DNA from 4 places in the Sinorhizobium garamanticum genome. Region 2 is predicted to be linked to each of the others. Evidence: riboswitches for the same ligand, from Rfam matches in the RefSeq annotation. Region 2 holds a riboswitch; each other region holds the start of a gene.
The links. A riboswitch is a leader RNA that binds a small molecule or an ion and turns the genes downstream of it on or off. The one in region 2 is predicted to bind cobalamin.

Region 1 (5,031 bases), 1.3 Mb from region 2:
GTAGGGCTGCTCGTCATTGACCCAGTTGGCGACATATTCGATGCCGGCTTCGGCGAGGAGGTCGAGCGAGCGGTGCGATTCCGTAAGACCGGGGCTCAACCAGCCGCGTGGCTTCTTTCCGGTGCGTCGCTCGATCGTTTCGATCACCGTTCTGATGATCTGGCGCTCCTCTTCCTCTGGCTGGCCATTGATCATCGTCGAGTTGTTGGTGCCGTGACCCATCCATTCCCAGCCAAGCGCCTTGCCGGCCTCGATGATGCGCGGATAGTGGTCGCAGACGTCGGAATTGAGCGCCACGGTACCCTTGACCCCATATTTCTCCATCACCTCCATCAGCCGCCAGATGCCAACACGGGCGCCGAAATCGCGCCACGAATAATTCAGCACGTCGGGCACGAAGCCGGCGGTCAGCTGCGTGATGGAACTCGAGGGCCGGTCGAACAGGAAGTGCTCGACATTGGGCACGACCCAGACCGCAACCCTTGCGCCGCCGGGCCAGTTGAGCGGCGGACGATCGATGATGGCGGAATAGTCGAACCGGTTGTGGTGCTGTGGTGCTGTTGAAATCTGGGACATGGTCCTCTCCTTCAGTGAAATCATGGACGGCAAGGAGGCTCCGAAAGGCCGGCCTGCCGCGTTCGTTGAAGGTAAGCCACTCGATGTAGCCGAAAAATGCGCTACAATTCCGAGCACATCGGGCAATAATGTCCGAAATGGGGTTTGGTAGATGGACAGTCTCGGATCGCTCAACGCTTTCGTCCAGGCCGCGGACGCCCGCAGCTTCACGCTTGCCGGGCAGCAATTGGGCGTATCGTCCTCGGCGATCGGCAAGGCGGTGGCACGGCTGGAGGAACGGCTCGGCGTGCGCCTCCTCCATCGCTCGACCCGCTCGATTACGCTGACGCCGGAAGGGGCGCTATTTCTCGAACGCTGCCGGCGCATCTTCTCGGAGGTCGAGGCGGCGGAACAGGAGATTGCCCAGACGCAGGGCGCGCCACGCGGCAAGCTGCGTGTCAGCATGCCGCTCATCGGTATGCTGATGATGCCGGCGCTTTCGGCCTTCATGCGCGCCTACCCCGAGATCGAGCTCGACCTCGATTTCAGCGACAGGCTCGTCGACGTGATCGACGAAGGTTTTGACGCCGTGGTGCGCGCCGGGGAGGTCAGCGACTCGCGGCTGATGATCCGCTCGCTCGGCACCTTTCGCCTCATGCTCGTCGGCTCGCCCGATTATTTCGCGCGAAGGGGCGTGCCGCGTACACCGGAAGACCTGAAATCCCATGCCTGCCTGCAGCATCGCTACGCGACCAGCGGCAAGCTCGAACGCTGGCCGCTCAAGCGCGGGGAGAGCGACATCGACCTGCCGACGACGGCGGTCGTCAACACGATCGAGCCGCTGATCTATATGGCAGAGCAGGGGCTCGGCATCGCCTGCTTGCCGGATGTCGGGATCCGCCGCCAGCTTGGTGACGGCACGCTCGTCAGCGTGCTCGACGACCACGTCGAACATTCCGGTCCATTTCGCATCCTCTGGCCTTCCAGCCGCTACCTCTCACCCAAACTTCGGGTCTTTGTGGATTTCATGGCGGAGAACCTGTTTTCGGTGTGAGGCAGGTGCTTGTTCCACGCTGTCAGGCGTCTCCGCCGCCCAAGGACTTTGGTGCGGGAGCGCAATAACCGCTCGCGCTGACGTTCTCGTCTTGCGAGACGTAATGTTATTTAGTAACAAGAGCGGCCACTGCGAGACACCCACCCATGTTGATATCTCCTTGCTTACCTCATCCGCCGGTTGCCTCACGCCGCGATTCATGTCACCAAGGGCGTGATGGTGCTGCTTTCGTGATCCGGAAGCGGCTGAAAAGGGAACACGGTGAGGACGACCCAGGAGGGGCCGAAACCGTGGCTGCCCCCGCAACTGTGAGCGGAAAGCGCATTCACACCATGTCACTGGCGAAAAGCCGGGAAGACGTGAATGCGCGGCGACCCGCGAGCCAGGAGACCTGCCATCGAACCGATCAACCACAACGGACGGGGTGTTCCGATGGAAAAGAACTGGCTTCTGCTTGGCGGGCAACCGTCTCCTTGCATCTTCGCCATTTTCTCTCCGGCCCAGCCCGGCGGAGACAAGCCATGGCGAATTCAGACTTCCGACAACACAAGATAACCCTCTGCACCGATTGCCGCTTCACCGGTGGGCCATGCCGGCCCGGCGCCGAGCTGCTCGCGCAGTTGAACCGCAGCGTTTCCGCGCTCGGCCGGCCGCTCGATGGGAATTTCTCGATCGCCGGTACTGTCGCGATGGCGGCCTGCACCCGGCCATGCACCATCGCCTTCCAGGCGACCGGCAAGGCGACCTATCTTTTCGGTGACATCTCGCCGGACGAAGACATCGACGATCTCGTCAGCTTCGCCGCCGCCTGTGCCGAAGGGAAGGCGTTTGACGCTTCTCCGCATCACGCTTTGGATCTCAACGGCAAGAGCCTTGCGCGCATACCGGCGGCGCTCCTCGTCTCCGAGGAGACCGCGGGGCGGCTGCAATGAGCGCGGGGAGGGTATCATGAGCTGCCTCGAAACAGGCGCGGCCCTCCGCGTCGAAAAGCTGGAATGGGGGCCGCGCGTCGGCCTTCGGCTTGTTCGCAATATCGGCTTTTCGATCGCGCCGGGCAGCCGGCTCGCGATCATCGGCCCGAACGGCGCCGGCAAGACCTCGCTCTTGCGCTGCCTCTATCGGGCGGTCGAGCCGACGGCCGGGCGTATCGAGATCGACGGCGTGAACCTCTGGGCGATGAGTGCGCGCGAAGCGGCAAGGACGATTGCGGTTGTCTTGCAGGAAATGCCGGGCGATTTCCCCTTCAGCGTCCGTGACGTCGTGATGATGGGGCGGATCCCGCGTCGTGAGGGGATCAGCGGCTGGAGCGATGGCGACCGCGAGCGGGTCGCGCATGCGCTCGAACATCTCGACCTTACCCATCTCGCACGCCGCCAGTTCGCCACGCTTTCGGGCGGCGAGAAGCAGCGGGTGCTGATTGCCCGGGCGCTTGCCCAGGAACCGAGGATCATCATCCTCGACGAGCCGACCAACCACATCGACGTCCGCCACCAGCTCGAAATCCTCGATCTGTTGCAGACGCTGAAGCTGACGATCGTCACGACGCTGCACGATATCAACCTCGCTGCCGAGTTCGCGACCGATGTGGCGATCCTGACGGAGGGGCGGCTTGCGGCCTTCGGCCCGCCGGAGATGGTGCTGAAGCCCGCGGCGCTCTCTGCCGCCTTCGGCGTTCATGCCACCGCGCATGCCGATGCCGCGGGCCGTGTTTCCCGCTTTTCCTTCACACTCTCGCGGCCCGACGCAATGCCCGCCGCGCGATCCTCCCGTTCCACAGGAGCCATCCGATGAAGAGATTTCTTTTTGCCGCCGGCGCGCTTGTCCTTGCCGCAGCCCCCGCGCTTGCCCATCCCGTGACCGTCAAGAGCTGCAACCGCGAGGTCACCTTCGATGCCGCGCCCAAGCGTGCGATCTCCAACGACGTCAATCTGACGGAGATGATGCTGGCCTTGAAGCTGCAGGATCGCATGGTCGGCTACACCGGCGTTTCCGGCTGGAAGACGCTGGACGAGCGCCTGCGCGAGGGCGTCAAAGAGCTGCCCGAACTCGCCGAAAAATATCCGACGAAGGAGGTGCTGCTGAATGCCGACGCCGATTTCTACTTTGCCGGCTGGAACTACGGCATGAAGGTCGGCGGCGAGGTGACCCCGGAAACACTCACGCCCTTCGGCATCAAGGTCTACGAGCTGACCGAGAGCTGCATCCACATCATGGCGAAGGGCAAGCCGACGATGGAGGATATGTTCATCGACCTCCTGAACCTCGGCCGCATCTTCGGCGTCGAGGACAGGGCGGAAGGGCTGGTCGCGGGCTACCGCGCTGAGCTTGCCGAGATCACTGCCAGGATCAAGGGCGCCGAGCGGCGGCCGGCAAGTGTCTTCGTCTATGATTCCGGCGAGGAAAAGCCCTTCACCTCCGGGCGCTACGGCATCCCGACCGCGATGATCGAGGCGGCTGGCGGCGTCAACATCATGGACGACGTCGAGAAGAGCTGGACGGAGATCTCCTGGGAGCCGGTGATCGACCGCAATCCGGAAGTGGTGGTCATCGTCAATTACGGCGAGGTGACCGCCAATGAGAAGATCGCCTTCATGAAGAGCAACCCGGCCTTCAAGAACGTGGACGCTGTGAAGAACGACCGTTTCGTCGTGCTCGACTATGTCGAGGCGACGCCAGGCCCGCGCAACTTCGAGGCGATCCATCGGCTGGCGAAGAGTTTTCATGCCGAGGCGATGTGAGGGGCCGTGGCGTCGAGGTTTGACGAGCAGCCACATCATCAAGTCAGTAGTTTTGCGGCGCACAGCCGCCCGGCCAAGTCAGTTGAGTTGTATGCGCGCTGCCCAAAATCCGCCTCCCACCAAGTCACAAGTCAGTTGGTTGGGTGCGGCCACCACACCCACCTCATCCATGTGCTTGTCAGAGGGATCCAGCTACGGTGCGTCGGCACCGTGAATGACTCGCATTGGGGTTTTCAAAGGGAGCATCAGCGCCGCGGCACAGGAAGTGGATTGGCTGGACCGTGCGAAGGCAAAAGCGCTGCTGTCGTGGCGTCAAGCGGAGTTGCCCGCGCCGCCGACGCGGCGCTGCTGGGTTCCTGTGAGAAGCACAGGATGCACACCTGCCCGCACCGCGACGCTGCCGAACACAGCCGCGACCGGGAGGTGCGAGATAAGGCGCCTCCCCTCACGCAATGCATCTTCACATGCATGAAGAAGGTTCTGCAACTCTATGATTTCTAACGATTCGATGATGGCGCGTCCGCATCGGCATATCCCTAAAAACCGAGAAACCGGAAAGTTCCAACCCCACGTGAAAACCGCACTGTTCATCCTCGCGGCGCTGCTCCTGCTCTGCCTGACCGTCACCGCCGGCGTTTCGCTCGGCTCGGCGCCGATTCCGGTCGCGACCGTCTGGTCGATCAT
Region 2 (5,031 bases):
GCAGCGTGCCGTCTTCAACCTTGATGATCGTCGACTCCAGGCCGATTTCAGCCGGGCCGGCGTCGAGGATGAGTTTCAGCTTGGAGCCGAGGTCGGCTTGCACATGGGCTGCGCTGGTCGGGCTGATCCTGCCGGACGTGTTGGCACTCGGCGCTGCAAGCGGGTGTCCGAAGTGAGCAATCACCTGCCGTGAAAAGCCGTCGGGCATGCGAATGCCAAGCGTGTCGAGGCCGGCCGAAGCAAGTGCATGGACGGTGCTTTCCGGCCGTTGCGGCAGGATAAGAGTTAGAGGCCCCGGCCAGAAGGCCTCCGCAAGCCGGCGCGAGATCGGGTCGAACGTTACGTGCGCCTCGGCCATCGCCATATCCGAGACATGGCAGATCAGCGGATTGAAACGGGGCCGGCCCTTCATCTCGTAAATGCGGCTGATCGCGTCGGGGTTTGTCGCGTCCGCCGCAAGGCCGTAAACCGTCTCCGTCGGGATCGCGACCGGCTCGCCCTGGGAAAGAACGGCGCAGGCTTGCCCGATCGCCCGGTCCGGCTCTGTGCGTGTGTCGATGATTTCGGCCATGGCGGTCCCGTTTGCCCTTTCCGACGCTTCCTTAACGGACGTGCCGGCAAAACAGAACGATTTTCTTCGTCAATGCATGTCGCCCGAACGTGTGCAGCAGTTTTGGGACAACGGCATGCATAAAAGCAAGGACCGCATGTCGCCCAAAGTGTGCAGCGGTTTGGGATGACGACATGCGTAAAAGAGATGCCGACCAAGCTTGGGTCAGAGACTGCGAATGATCTGGCGCAGCGCGTCGTCCCGTGCACCCAGCATCAGGACGTTCTTCAGCGCTACCTTCGGGTCCTGCGTCCGGAAGATCAGGCCGTTGCCCCGTACATTGCGGTTGATGACCATCTGCCCTTCGTCTCCGCCGGGCTCGATGGCCACGGCGAAGTACATACGCGAATAACGCCGCTGTATTCGATCGAAGAAATGGGTCTCGTCACCGAGATCGGAGAAGAAGTTCGCGAAATAGAAGGCCCAGGTGATGTCGTGAGAAGGCTCGAGATGCGTTTTCGCGGCGGTCACATGGCAGTAGCCGAGATGCGGACTGTTCGGCAGCGTGCGGTGAAAGATCATCCTCGGAAACTGGATCGATGCATGGAAAGCGTTGAGCCGCTTGTGGGTGGTCTCTCCGGCCGCCGCCAGTTTCCGCCCCGTGCGCTCGGCGACTTCCTCATGTGTCAGATAGCGCCGCTGCTCGGCTACCCAGTGCCGTCGGCGGTCGATCCGTCCGGTTCGGAGGAACTCCGCATGTGGTGTGGTCCTCGGCGCCGGCAGCGAGGCTCTCGGGGCGGCGTCATAATATCTGAGCTTTGCCATTAGCGTCGGCGCCATCCTGCACGCGAAAAGAAGTGATCCGTCTCGGAATGCTAGCCCCTCACGGTTAACAGATGATTTTTCAAACGCATTCGTCGATGGCGCTCGCTCGGGACGATGTCGCAAAATGGCCGGTCCACTTCGTGCCGGAGATGGCGCTGCCGAAAAAATCGCCAATTGCTTAAATTTTCCACTATCACATTGTTTATAATGAATAATCTTGATGGCTGCTTCGCGATTGAACACGAGAATATCGTGTCGTCTTTCCGGAAGCGGATGTCGTCAATCGGCAAATGGAAAGACACTGCGCGCGCTTAGATATGAACACTCAAGGTGCCGCTCCAGGGAGGGCGGAGAATTGGGAAGCCGGTCAGATCCCGGCGCTGCCCCCGCAACGGTGGTGGAGCGAAAGCCACGGCAAAAGGCCACTGGACGGTGTGTCCGGGAAGGCGCCGGGCGGGTCCCTCTGGGGCCGCTCCAGAGCCCGGAAACCAGCCTTGGGACGAAAATCGACCGTAACTGGTTGCGGCGGGCAGCCGGATCGGAGCCTTTGACGCGCCGGCATCATTGTCGGCGTCGGTTCCTGTCCTGCCTCTCCGAACTGATGAACGAGGACAGGACATGGACATTCAGAACGATATGCTGCGCCGGCTCACAAACCGCCGTGAGGGCTATAGCCTCGACCGGGCCTTCTATACCGACCCGGATTATTACCGGCAAGACCTCGAGCACATCTGGTACAGGGACTGGCTTTTCATCGGCCACGACTGCGAAATTCCGAAAGCCGGGAACTACTTTACCGTTCAGGTCGGCGACTATCCGATCGTTGTCGTCCGCGACCGGCAGGGAACGATCCGGGCGCTCCACAATTCCTGCCGCCACCGCGGCTCGCGCGTCTGCACGCAGCACAAGGGCTCATCGGCCAAGCTCGTCTGTCCCTATCATCAGTGGACCTACGAACTGGACGGCAAGCTGCTTTTCGCGCGGCAGATGCCCGAAGGCTTCGACCCGGCTCAGCACAGCCTGAAGCCTGTCCATTGCGAAACGGTTGGCGGCTACATCTTCATCAGCCTCGCCGACCAGCCGATGGACTTCCAGCCGTTCCGTGAAACGGCCGCAGCCTACCTCGCGCCGCATCGCCTTGGCGAAACCAAGGTCGCCTATGAGAGCACGATCGTCGAAAAGGGCAATTGGAAGCTTGTCTGGGAGAATAACCGCGAGTGCTATCATTGCGCTGCCAACCATCCGGAGCTTTGCCGCACCTACCCGGAAGCCCCGACGGTGACCGGTGTCCAGGGTGCGATGGATGATCCGGAGATCGGCTCCCATTGGGAAAGGTGCGAGGCAGCGGGGCTTCCGAGCACCTTCAGGATTGCGCCGACCGGCCAGTTCCGGATGACGCGGATGCCGCTGATCAACGGGGCTGAGAGCTACACCATGTCCGGACACGCGGCGGTCCGCAAACAGCTTTCCGCGGGCGTCAGCGAGCGCGGGATCGGCACGCTCTTGCTCTTCCATTACCCGACCACCTGGAACCATGTGCTCGGCGATCACGCGATCACCTTCCGCGTGCTGCCGCTCGGGCCGGAACTGACGCAGGTCACCACCAAATGGCTGGTCAGCAAGGATGCCGTCGAAGGTGTCGACTACACCATCGAGGATCTCATCCACGTCTGGACCGAGACCAACGACCAGGATCGCCAGATCGTCGAGGAAAACGCCTTTGGCGTCCGCTCGCCGGCCTATGAGCCAGGCCCGTATTCGGCCGAGCACGAGGGCGGCGTGATGCAGTTCGTCGAATGGTACTGCAACTTCATGCAGAGCCGGCTGCAGGGCGACGTAGCTCCTCTCTCGCGGGTGGCATAACCATGGAAATGGGCTCTTCCTTCCGCCATTTCGATGAGTTGCACCCGTGGATCGATCGGCAGCATATGCTTGAATGCATATCGTCCGTGGTCGAGACCACGGACGTGATGACCTTCACCTTCCGCTCGGACAAACCTGCCTGGTTCCGTTATCTGCCGGGGCAGTTCGTCACGCTGGAACTGCCCGTCGGCGATGAACCGGTGATGCGCACCTACACGCTGTCATCCTCGCCATCCCGTCCGCTCTCGGTTGCCGTTACCGTCAAGGCGCAGCCGGACAGCATCGGCACGCGCTGGATGTTCGACAATCTGAAACCGGGCATGAGGCTGAAGGCGCTCGGGCCGCTCGGGGATTTCAGCTTCGTTCGCCATCCGGGTGAGAAATACTTATTTGTCTCGGCCGGCTCGGGTGTCACGCCGATGATGTCGATGACGCGGTGGATGGCGGACTGCGCGCCCGACACGGACGTCACCTTCATTTCCTGCGCGCGCCGGCCGGAGGATCTCCTGTTTCGCTCCGAACTGGAGGTTCTCGCCCGGCAAATGCGGCGGCTCAATCTCGGGTTTCTCGTCGAAGGTCATGAGGCGCGCCACGGCTGGCACGGGCTGCGTGGTCGCATCGATGCGACGAAATTGCCTCTGCTCGCGCCGGACTTCCTGGAGAGGACGGTGTTTTGCTGCGGGCCTGAACCCTTCATGCGCGGCGTCAGGGAGATGCTGAAGGGCGCCGGCTTCGATATGGTGCGCTATCACGAAGAGAGCTTCCAGCCTGCCGCTGCACCGGCGGCCGAGGAGCTTGCGGTGCGCGCCGGACCCGGCGCCGGGGCCTCGGCGGAGGCGGCGCGGGTAACCTTCACCATGAGCGGCAAGGACGTGACGGTCGTGCCAGGTCAAACCATCCTGCAGGCGGCCCGCGCCAACGGCGTCCGGATCGGCGCTGCCTGCGAGGGCGGCATCTGCGGTACATGCCGGGTGATGAAGGTCGCCGGCGATGTCGAGATGAATCACAATGGCGGCATTCTCGATGACGAGATCGAGGAAGGCTACATCCTTGCCTGTTGCTCGCGGCCGCTCGGCGACGTGCAGATCGAGGCGTAAGGGCCGCGGCTTCCTGGAACGGGGCCTTAGCGCCGCTCCGCCTGGTGGGGCAGGTGTGCTTCGGCTGCTTTTACGGCAATCGAGCCGGTAACGGTCATGTCGACGCCGCTGCCGGACTTGCTTGCGGCCGTCGCGCGGCTGACGAGGAAGGCAGGCCGATCGAGGGAGACAACCGCCTTGGCGCTGGCCGCCGGCGCCGTCCCGCGCGTCGCCGAGGCGACAACGGTCAACACCGGCGGTTTCTCGGGCAGCAGGGCGCCCTGTGCCCAGACGGCCTTTAGCGCGGAGGCCGACATGGCGGCGACGTTGACGTCGATATCGTTAAGCGTGCCGGGCACCCGGTAGGGGCAGCGCCGCTTGCCACAATTGTGCGAAGAGGAGAACTGCCAGAGGGCGTAGCTGTCCCAGTTCCCCATCGGAAAGACCGTGCGGATGTCCGGCTTATAGCGGGCGTACCAGAGCGGAAGACGCGACAACAGCCGGTGCTTGTAACGGTTGGCGGCGATGTATTTCGCGGTGATGTGGTTGGTGTAGAGGATCGGGTAGCGGCCGGTGCGGGCCCTGATATGCCCGGCGAAGATGGCGGCGTCCTCCAGCGACATGAATTTTTCCGGATCGATCCCCTCGAGGTCGAGGACCATCACCTCGTCGTCACGGGGATCGGCATAGTCGAGGAAATGGTTGGCCTGATCGACA
Region 3 (5,031 bases), 2.0 Mb from region 2:
ACGAAGGCTGCGCCTCGCGAAAGCGCGTCAGACGGGACCTCAAATGCTGCAATCCACCTCGAATACGGACATTGTGCGGATCAATCGCCTGCAACGCGCCGCGTTTGGCTATTTTCTCCGATATTCCGATGCCGGGACAGGTCTCGTTGCGGACACATCGCGCGAGGGATCGCCATCGAGCATCGCCGCCACAGGCTTCGGGCTTGCCTGCTATCCGGTCGCTGTCGAGCGTGGCTGGGTCAGCCGCCCAGAGGCTGCGCATCGTGTGCTGACGGCACTGCGTTTTCTCGCGGCCAGCAGACAGGGAAGCGATGCACGCGCCACTGGCTACCGTGGCCTCTATTATCATTTCCTCGATATGCGAACCGGCGAGCGAAGCTGGAACTGCGAGCTTTCGACCATCGACAGCGCGCTGCTCTTGGCCGGCATGCTGACGGCGGCCGCCTATTTCTCGGAGCGGAGGCGAGACGAGATCGAGATCTGCAGCCTTGCCGACCGGCTCTTCGAGCGGGCGGACTGGGCATGGGCGCTCAATCGCGGCGACACGCTGGCGATGGGCTGGCGGTCGCCCGGCCGGTTTCTCAGGCATCGCTGGCGCGGATACAGCGAGGCGTTGTTGCTTTATGTACTGGCGCTCGCCGCGCCGCGCCACGCAATCGCACCCGAGAACTACGGCGCCTTCACCGCGGCTCATGAATGGCTCACGATCGGCGACGCGCGGCATCTTCATGCGGGTGCGCTTTTCATTCACCTCTTTCCCCATGCCTGGATCGATTTTCGCGCCATTCGCGATGCCGAAATGCGCAAGACGGCGAGCGACTACTTTGAGAACACCCGTCGGGCCATTGCGCTCCAGCGCACGCATGCAGAGGAAAATCCCGGCGCGTTCGCCGGCTATTGCCGCGATCTCTGGGGCTTCAGCGACTGCCACGCGCCGAAAGGTCGATTGCGGCTTCGTGACGGCCGCTGGCAGCGGATGCTCGGCTACGCGGCACGCGGCGCGCCCTTCGGCGCCGACGACGGTACGCTCGTGCCCTGGGCGCCGCTCGCATGCCTGCCTTTCGAGCCTCAGGCCAGCCTTGACGGCCTCAGCCATATGCTTTCCCGTTATCCGGCGCTGCTGAGCGAGGACCGCCTTCCGGGTGGCTTCAACCCCAGCCTGCCGGGCGAGGGTGCAGAGGGTTGGATTGACGACAGGATCGTCGGGCTTGACCAAGGCCTTTCGGTCATGATGATCGAGAACTGGAGAAGCGGATTGCTCTGGGACATCACGCGCAGCATTCCTGCCTTTTGCCGCGGACTGCGCCGGGCCGGTTTCGAGGGCGGCTGGCTGTCGGCGGGTGGCCTGCAAATCTGAGCGCGACGGAGGCGGGATGGAGAATGCGCGGGAGAAGGGAAACGCCGCGGGCGAGGGGGAACTGAGGGCCGCCGTCGCCTGGCTCGAGGCCGCGTTTCCCGAGGTTGCCTGCTCGCTGGCGCCGGTCGAGAACGTGCAGCTTCCATCGGCGTTCTGGGCCGAGGGGTCGCCCGACGTGGAGACTTGTCTTTCCTACCAGGAGCGCTTCGGCGCGGGGATGGACGACAAGGTGCGGGCGGCGCATCTCATTGCCTTTTATAGCCATCAACTCAGCCTCGCAGCCGCCGCCATCTATCTCTGCAGCGGTCGTGTTCCGGATGTTGCGGGGTTGCGCTTCGAGCAACACGCGCGTCCGCTCAAAGGAGGCGTCGTCGATGCCCGACGATTTCATTTCTACATGGGACTGAGGCAAGTCTCCGCAAGCGACCCCGAGGATGCCGACGCGCTTTTTCACGATCTCTTTGTTGCTCATCTGAAGCCGGTGATCGCACTCTTGAAGCGGCGCTGTGGCCTGTCGCTGCGCGCGCAATGGCGGCTCGCTGCCGACAGTGTCGCAGGCGCCTTTCTCGAAGTCGGACGGCGGCGCGGAACAGAGGCGGAGGCGATCGCGCAGGCGCTCGCGATCGTCAGGCGTTCGGGGTCGCCGCTCCATTCCGATGCGCTTTGCTACGAGATGATCGAAGTCGCCGCGGCGGGCGGGAAAAATCTTTCGCGGATCTACAGGATGCGCGGCGGGTGCTGCCTCTACTACCGCACGGACGGCGGCAGCTATTGCGACAGCTGCGTATTGCTCGAGCCTGATGCCCGACGCGAGCGATTGCGGGCGCATTTGTTGGAGGCTGCTCGCGATCAAATAGGGTGAGTGTTCGGGGCCCTTGTTCGCGGGACGTTCGCCTTCTCCCCGCGAGCGGGGAGAAAAGATTCGCGGCGGCGCCTTGATCCGGTCTCCGTTAGTGCGCGTTGACGAACCGGTCGTTGATGAAGCCGGAAATCACCCCGAGTACGAGCCAGAAGGCAAGGGTGGTCGCAAGCGCGGCGACGGCGAACTCCGCGCCAAGGACGGCGGGCACGTTGCTGGAGATGTCGAGCGGCTGCGGCGCGCCATAGATCTGCGGTGCGGCGATGAGCGCGAGACCCACGACCTTGGCGACCAGTTCGCGGCGCAGCGCCAGCAGATAGAGGCCAACTGCCGAAAGCAGCGCGGTCGCAGCCCACCAGACCTGGCGGTCGCCGAGTTCGGCCGCCGGGAAGCCCGGCAGCTCGGGAGGGAGCCCGATCGCTGGCAGCAAGTGGACGGCAAGCCATCCGAAGGCGCCCCAGAGCGCCCCGTTCGCGAGCGTGATCGGATAGCCGATCACGAGGCTGACGCCGGCAAGCAGCAGCGAAAATCCGGCGCCTGTCACGAGATTGGCGAGAAGCGTGCCGGAGAAGCGGCTCAGGCCGAACATGATGCCGCCTTCCTCGTGCTCGCCCTCATGCTCATGTGCATAGGCCGGCGTGACCGGCGAGAGCGCGGAAAGCGCCGCGCCAAGCGGCGAAGCGCCGATCAGCGACGAATGCTGGTCGTGGCCAACGGCTGCGGGCTCCTGCGTTGCCGGCTGATCCGCCGCCGGCGCTTCGCCCTCATATTTCTCGGCGTGCAGGATCAACGGCACGACGCGCATTTCCTGTGCGGCGGTCATGAAGACGCCGGCAATCAGCCCGGCCACGATGGCGGCCAGAAGTGTCTTGACGATCATTGTCGGTTTTCCTCAATCCGGCGTGCGGCTGCTCGGGAGCGCGGCGCGTCATTCAAGACGCGCGAACGCTGCGCAAGGGCCTCAGCCGGCGCCATTTCCGGTTTCCGTGGATGCAAAACGCCGGCGGAGCACGCCGGAGCGCATGCCAAACGGCAACTCCGCCCGCGTGCTATCCGCCGGAGGAACGATCCGCTTTTGTTCGAGATGGAACGCCAGGTGCGTTCCATGGCATCGATCAGTGGCAGGGGAAGCCGTAGGAATGGCGGGTGTCGTGCGCCGTATCGTGCAGAACGGCCGAATTCGCGAGGCCGGCACCGAAGACGAGGAAGGCGCCGATCAACAGGGCGGAGATGCCCGCGACCAGGCGATCGTTAAGGGAGAGCGAAATGCTCGAAGCTGTAGACGTAGCCATGACAACCTCCGTGATGGCGTTGGGACGTTTCCCGGGTTGGGCACTATGCCCGCATCGCTTGGCAGGTTTCCTGGCTCACGGCGTCAGGTGGTCTTCACCAAGGATTTGCCTCGCCTTCCCAGGATCGAACCGCCCTCTCGCGGTCTTTCCCAGTGGCTTCTTCCGGATCGCTCCGGAACAGCAAATTCACGCCGCTCTACAGTCGCGGGGTCGGCCGTGATTGAGATGCCCAGTTTGGGTCCATCCGTCACGTTCCCGTTTACTCCCGGAACGCGTTCGTTTTCCGGGAACCAATCGATCCCCGATGATTAGGGTCGGCCTCGGGCGATGTCAATTGAACTTGCGGCTTCTGACGTTGCATCCGCGACAAATTCACGAAGGATCATGTGCTTAAAGGCGGCGACGATGCGGTCGCCCTCCGGCCTGTCGACCGAGACTGCGAGCCGCATCGTGCATTCGCCAAGATGCATGATGAGGAAGGCGGCATCGTCGATCCTTTGGCGCGGCGTTTCCGGCTGAACCCTTGCCCAGGTTTCGGCAAGCAAGCGTCCATTGGCCCGGCTTTCGGCGAGTTCGATCTTGCGCAGGGTTCTGTCCGCCTGCATCGCCGACCAGACGTCGCGCATCACCGGCTCGGCGAGAAACATGTCGTAGTAAGTGTCGAAGAGCGCCGAAAAGGCGCTGCGCAACTCGGCGAGGGTAGTGACTTTAGCGAACTCGCTCGCGATGCAGTCCCGGCTGGCGGCATTGTAGCGTTCGGCAAGGGTGCGCACGATCGCCGCCTTGTCGGGAAAGTACTGATAGAGCGAACCGATGGAAATACCGGCCGTCTCCGCGACCTCGCTCATGCGCATGGCGTCGCTGCCTTTTTCCTCGATCAGCCCGGTGGCGCAGGAAAGGATGTGCTCGACGCGCTCGCGGCTGCGCTTCTGGCTCGGCGTGCGGCGCAGGCTTGGTTGCCCTTCCGTTGGCCCGACGGCCGGAGTTTGCTTGTCAATCATGAGTATCACTCACATTTTGCTTGACTCGCAAAATACGAGGATTTATCACATTTGCAAATATGAGGTTTACTCATATTTTATCCAGCAGTTCCGGCTGCAGCCGATACTGGAGTGTTGTGCGATGGTTGCCCTGATACCCGCTCTGGCTTTCGCCGCTATCATCGGATCCGGCCTGATGGCCGGCCTGTTCTTCATCTTCTCGGTGTGCATCATGCAGGCCCTGTCGCGGTTGCCGCCCGAGCAAGGGATTGCCGCGATGAACGCCATCAATGAGGTGATCCAGAATCCGCTCTTTCTCACCGCCTTCATGGGAACGGCGCTTCTGGGGCTGATTCTCGTCGGCGCTGCCTTCTTTTCTGGAGGGCAGGGCAGCTGGTTGCTTGCGGCCGGCGGCCTTGCCTATGTAGTCGGAACGCTGCTGGTGACGATGGTCTTCAATGTGCCGTTGAACGATGCGCTTGCGGCGGCTTCGGGTGAGGCAGCCCGCGAGATCTGGCAGAAGCAATACCTGACCGATTGGGT
Region 4 (5,031 bases), 1.1 Mb from region 2:
CAGACGGAAGCGATGTGCAACGCATCACCGACAGCCCCTATGGCGACTGGTTTCCGCATCCCTCGCCAGATGGCCGGCACTTGCTGGTGCTCTCCTATGACGGCGATGTCTTCGATCACCCGCGCGACCTTGACGTCAGGCTTCGCCTGATGGATCCGGAAGGCGGCAATGCGCGGGTGCTGTTCGAGCTCTTCGGCGGGCAGGGGACGATGAATGTCCCGAACTGGTCGCCGACGGCCGAGGCATTTGCGTTCGTGCGATATAAGCCTGAGTGACTCCTTCGCAGCGTGGACGCCGCCTAGCTGCGGCGTCAGCCAGCCGGCAGTTTGTAAGGCGTGATCACTTCGACCGCGGAAAGGCGTTGGCTTCCGGAGCCAGCGATTGCTTCTTCTTCGCATAATGGTGCGAAATGCCGTATGCAAGTGCGGTCGAGTTGATGGAAGGCGGCAAGCACGCAGCTCTCTACAGCGCCGCGCCTCTTGTCAAAGGACGCTGTGGCACTTTGAATTGCTGCATGTTTTATCCTTAAATCGGCTGCAATCTAAGGAAGTATGCAGTAGGAGGAGAAGCCGATGAAGACCGACAACACGGCGAGGAGGCGTATCGGACGCGTTTGGCTGACGGAGGATTCCTGCAACATCGAGGCGTTCCGCGCAGAGGTCGAACGCCGCACCAATCCGGCCGACTATCCGCATGCGGCCGATTGCCAGAAGAACGTCCTGTTCTATGACAGCGCCAGCCTCGTCGCCGATTGCAGGACGGATGACGGCCGGCGCGCGGCGCTGGCGGAGATTTGCGAGGTCCTGGCCGAAGGACCGGGCGTCGCGGTATTCAAGCGCGCCTTCGCCGATACGAGCGTTATCGACGAGGCAAGCCTAATCTTCGACGAGATCATCGAGGAGCAACACCGCACAAACAGCGGCGGCGGCGACCATTTCGCCAAGCCCGGCGCCAACGACCGCATCTGGAATTCACTGGAGAAACATTGCCTGCGCTCTCCTGAAAATTTCGCGGCCTACTACGCCAACGCGGTCGTCGCGCTCGTCAGCGAAGCATGGCTCGGGCCGAGCTACCAGATGACGGCGCAGGTCAACCGCGTCAATTCGGGCGGCGCGGCACAGTCGGCGCACCGGGACTATCACCTCGGCTTCCAGACATCGGCGATCATCGAGCAATATCCGGCACATGTGCACAAGCTCTCGCCAGTCCTGACGCTGCAAGGCGCCGTTGCCCATTGCGACATGCCGCTCGAAAGCGGGCCGACCTTGTTCCTGCCCTACAGCCAGAGCTATGTGCCGGGCTATCTCGCGCTGAACAGGCCGGAGTTCAAAGCATATTTCGACGAGAATCACGTTCAGCTTCCGCTGGAGAGGGGCGATGCGGTGTTTTTCAACCCGGCGCTCTTCCATGCGGCCGGCACCAATCGCTCAAAAGACATAAAGCGCGTCGCAAATCTCCTCCAGGTCTCTTCCGCCTTTGGACGCGCGATGGAAACGGTCGATCGAGAGCGAATGTGCGCGGTGCTCTATCCGGCGCTGAAGGCCCTTGCCGCGGACGGAAGGCTCTCGGCCGGCGAGATTGCCAACGCGATTGCTTGCTGCGCCGAAGGCTATTCGTTCCCGACCAATCTCGATCGCGACCCGCCGCTCGGCGGCCTGGCGCCGAAGACGCAGGCACAACTGATGCATGCAGCGCTAGCGGCCGATTGGGAGACCAAAGCCTTCGTGGAAGCACTGGCCGCGCAGGCGGAGAAAAAGAGAAGCTGAGTAACGCCACGATGCTCCCGACGCTTCGAATGCGGGGGCTTGAAACCGCAATAAAGGAGGAGATTCATGAGCAGGAATTATGGCCGTCTCGATGGCAAGATCGCTATCGTGACAGGCGGCACGCAAGGGCTCGGCGCGACGGTCGCGGCGCTCTTTGCCGAACGGGGCGCGACCGGCATCGTCATCTGCGGGCGCAACGCCGCCAAGGGCGAGGCAAAAGCAGCCGAGATCGGCAAGGCGACCGGCACCAAGGTGGTTTACGTGGCGGCCGATCTCGAGCGGGTCGAGGATGCCCGCAAGGTTGTTGCGGCTTGTGACAGTGAATTCGGCCGGGTGGACGCGCTGGTCAATGCCGCGGCCATCACCGACCGCGGCACGATCCTCGACACCACGCCGGAACTCTTCGACCGCATGTTCGCGGTCAACGTGCGCGCGCCCTTCTTCCTGATGCAGGAAGCGGTGAAGGTAATGCGGCGCGAGAAGACTGAGGGCACGATCGTCAATATCGGCTCGATGTCGGCCAAAGCGGGACAGCCCTTCATTGCCGCCTATTGCGCGTCGAAGGGCGCCCTGGAGACGCTGACCAAGAACACGGCCTATGCGCTTCTGCGCAATCGCATCCGCGTCAACGGCCTCAACATCGGCTGGATGGCGTCGGAAGGAGAGGATCGGATCCAGCGCGAATATCATGACGCGCCGGCGGACTGGCTCGAAAAGGCGGCGGCCGACCAGCCTTTCGGCCGCCTTGTCGATCCGGCCGAAGTCGGACGCGCCTGCGCCTATCTCTCCTCGGCGGAATCCGGCCTGATGACCGGTTCGGTGATCTGCTTCGACCAATCGATCTGGGGCGCCTATGACGGCTCCCCGCATCCGGCGGCGCCACTCTGACGCGGCGGCGGTTCTCCATGCCGTGCGAAGGCTTGGGGCAAGGCGAGCCGTTCGGCTCGTCTTGCCTTTCGCCGGTGGCTGTGCCCATATGCGGCCGTCAGGTGCCCGCCACGGCGGGAGAATCGGGAAGCCGGTGCAAGTCCGGAACGTGCCCAACGCTGTGATGGGGACGGTAGCGCGAAGAGAAATTCTGAGTTTCACTCAGAACATTGCCACTGAATCTTCAAGTGATTTGGGAAGGCTGCGCGACCGGATGAACCAGAGTCAGAAGACCGGCCTGGCGAGATAGACCGGCCCCGCGCGGACGGCGGGAGGTTGTGCATTGTTGGGGATCGAACGATGCTGCCTGACCCGAGCGGCTGCCTGACGGCGGCCGGAGCCTTTTCGCCGGACGAGCGTGCCGCCGTCTACCGCGCCATTGAAACACGCCGCGACGTGCGTGACGAATTCCTTCCCGATCCGCTGCCGGACGATCTCATCACCCGTCTGCTTGGTGCCGCCCACCAGGCGCCGTCGGTCGGCTTCATGCAGCCCTGGAACTTCGTGCTCGTCCGTCAGAAGGAGACGCGAGAGAAGGTCTGGAGGGCGTTCCAGCGCGCCAACGAGGAGGCGGCGCTGATGTTCTCTGGCGAGAAACAGGCGCAATACCGCTCGCTGAAACTTGAAGGTATTCACAAGGCACCGCTCAGCATCTGCGTCACCTGCGATCGCACGCGCGGTGGAGCGGTCGTGCTCGGACGGACGCACAATCCGCAGATGGATGTCTATTCGACCGTCTGTGCGGTCCAGAACCTCTGGCTCGCCGCACGCGCCGAAGGTGTCGGCGTCGGCTGGGTCAGCATTTTCCACGAGCAGGAGATCAAGTCGATCCTCGGCATACCCGAGCACATCGAAATCGTCGCCTGGCTCTGCCTTGGTTTCGTCGATCGGCTCTATCAGCAGCCGGAACTCGCAGTAAAGGGATGGCGTCAGCGCCTGCCGCTCGAGGACCTTGTCTTCGAGGAATCGTGGGGCGACCAGAAATGATGAATCGCCTCAATTCAGATGGAAGATCTGTACTGCCTACTGCATGTTTCCTTAAATCGTAGCTGATTTAAGGATAAAAACACGCAGCAATTCAAAGTGCTACAGCGTCCTTTGCGCGTCTGATAAGACGCGCGGCTGTAGAGAGCATGCGGGCAGGTCGGTAGCGCGATATTTCTGTGGCAGATGGCCTCAATTGTCCTGGATCGGCTGGTAGCCCGGGCCGAGCGGATGCTTCAGGTCGATCGCGCTTTTCTCTTGCGGCAGGAATGCCGGGCCGACGACACGAACCTTGCTTTTCGCGGGGTCGTAGGGCCTCTCCCGCACGGGCTTTGCTTGTGCTGATTCCGCAGCCGGCTTCCGGTCGCCATTGATCGTGATGACCGACGGTTCGCTTCCTGTCGTCGCCTTGCCGGCATTTTGGTTGACAGCACCATTCGGGATCCGGCAGCCGCAAACCCCTGGCGTACCGACCCCGCGCGCCCGGTAGGCAAATGCCGTAGGCAGCTCGGTATAGGGCCTTCCGGTCAAGGCCGAGACCATCTGGTCGCTCTCTTCCGTGGCGAGGACGTGGTAGTAGAGTTCCGTCTGCGCATCAGGGCAACGTGCCTGACAAAGCTCGGCGTCCCGCGCGAAATCCGCCGGGGTCGCATTTGACGAGATCGGGAAAAAGGCCCCGTCGCAGGTGCGCACGCACATTGTCCTGAGGCTGCCCATGGGCTCCTCGTGCAGCAACGGAAAGTCCTGCATCTCGGTGTCGTCACTCAGCAACGGATAATCTTCGCTGTCCGGCGGAAGATCCCTGAGGATATTGCGATGGAGCTCGGGATCATCGACCGCCACGCTGGCGAACTCGTCCTGCTCGTCGACTGGATCCGGGAACTCGTTGGCCTCGTCATAGCAGCCGTTCAGTTCCAAGGCCGCGAGAATGCGCCGGCGCGTGTCACCCGTGTCGACCGATATCAACGAGCGGCGGTGCGCCTTGAGCCTTTGAAGGTTATCCTCCATGCGGGCGATGGTCTCATCCAGTGCCGCGCATGCCCCGTCGTTGTCGCCACCAATGACGACCACACTACCGGTGCTGCACTCCATCCGGCGTCGCTCGTTCTTCGCCCGACGGAGCTCGATGTTCTGGCGGGAGACGGCACCGGTGAAATCGCGCAGATTGGCCGTCGGGGTTACGACCGTAGAAAGATCGGTCAGCCGTGCATTCAGGCGTTCACAAACGGTCGAGGCCGACGCGCCGCCAGCCATCGCCAGCAGCGCCGGGAGCAAGGCGACCGCCGCACATCTGAGCTTCCGGGACACGAAACTCCGGGACACTGGCGCTTGTCTCTTCTGCTTTGGCGCGCGA

Region 1: linked by a shared signal. The riboswitch ahead of PZN02_RS15280 (DUF1636 family protein) and the one ahead of PZN02_RS01645 (aromatic ring-hydroxylating oxygenase subunit alpha) in region 2 are both predicted to bind cobalamin.
Region 3: linked by a shared signal. The riboswitch ahead of PZN02_RS12030 (CbtB domain-containing protein) and the one ahead of PZN02_RS01645 (aromatic ring-hydroxylating oxygenase subunit alpha) in region 2 are both predicted to bind cobalamin.
Region 4: linked by a shared signal. The riboswitch ahead of bluB (5,6-dimethylbenzimidazole synthase) and the one ahead of PZN02_RS01645 (aromatic ring-hydroxylating oxygenase subunit alpha) in region 2 are both predicted to bind cobalamin.

The regions. Positions count from the first base shown of each region.
Region 1 covers NZ_CP120373.1:3,246,879-3,251,909, forward strand. The annotation lists gene PZN02_RS15270 (polysaccharide deacetylase family protein) at 1-576, opposite strand, end outside; gene PZN02_RS15275 (LysR family transcriptional regulator) at 728-1,609, shown strand; cobalamin riboswitch at 1,810-2,022, shown strand; gene PZN02_RS15280 (DUF1636 family protein) at 2,131-2,541, shown strand; gene PZN02_RS15285 (ABC transporter ATP-binding protein) at 2,558-3,400, shown strand; gene PZN02_RS15290 (ABC transporter substrate-binding protein) at 3,397-4,347, shown strand; gene PZN02_RS15295 (FecCD family ABC transporter permease) at 4,919-5,031, shown strand, end outside.
Region 2 covers NZ_CP120373.1:330,154-335,184, reverse strand. The annotation lists gene PZN02_RS01655 (L-threonylcarbamoyladenylate synthase) at 1-571, opposite strand, end outside; gene PZN02_RS01650 (DUF6656 family protein) at 776-1,375, opposite strand; cobalamin riboswitch at 1,687-1,886, shown strand; gene PZN02_RS01645 (aromatic ring-hydroxylating oxygenase subunit alpha) at 1,994-3,238, shown strand; gene PZN02_RS01640 (FAD-binding oxidoreductase) at 3,241-4,335, shown strand; gene PZN02_RS01635 (glycoside hydrolase family 25 protein) at 4,362-5,031, opposite strand, start outside.
Region 3 covers NZ_CP120373.1:2,579,819-2,584,849, forward strand. The annotation lists gene PZN02_RS12015 (glucoamylase family protein) at 44-1,357, shown strand; gene PZN02_RS12020 (ferric iron reductase) at 1,374-2,219, shown strand; gene PZN02_RS12025 (CbtA family protein) at 2,308-3,096, opposite strand; gene PZN02_RS12030 (CbtB domain-containing protein) at 3,332-3,508, opposite strand; cobalamin riboswitch at 3,552-3,818, opposite strand; gene PZN02_RS12035 (TetR/AcrR family transcriptional regulator) at 3,817-4,509, opposite strand; gene PZN02_RS12040 (anthrone oxygenase family protein) at 4,631-5,031, shown strand, end outside.
Region 4 covers NZ_CP120373.1:3,455,423-3,460,453, forward strand. The annotation lists gene PZN02_RS16295 (TolB family protein) at 1-275, shown strand, start outside; gene PZN02_RS16300 (phytanoyl-CoA dioxygenase family protein) at 573-1,766, shown strand; gene PZN02_RS16305 (SDR family oxidoreductase) at 1,833-2,654, shown strand; cobalamin riboswitch at 2,737-2,949, shown strand; gene bluB (5,6-dimethylbenzimidazole synthase) at 2,994-3,680, shown strand; gene PZN02_RS16315 (DUF2865 domain-containing protein) at 3,870-4,931, opposite strand.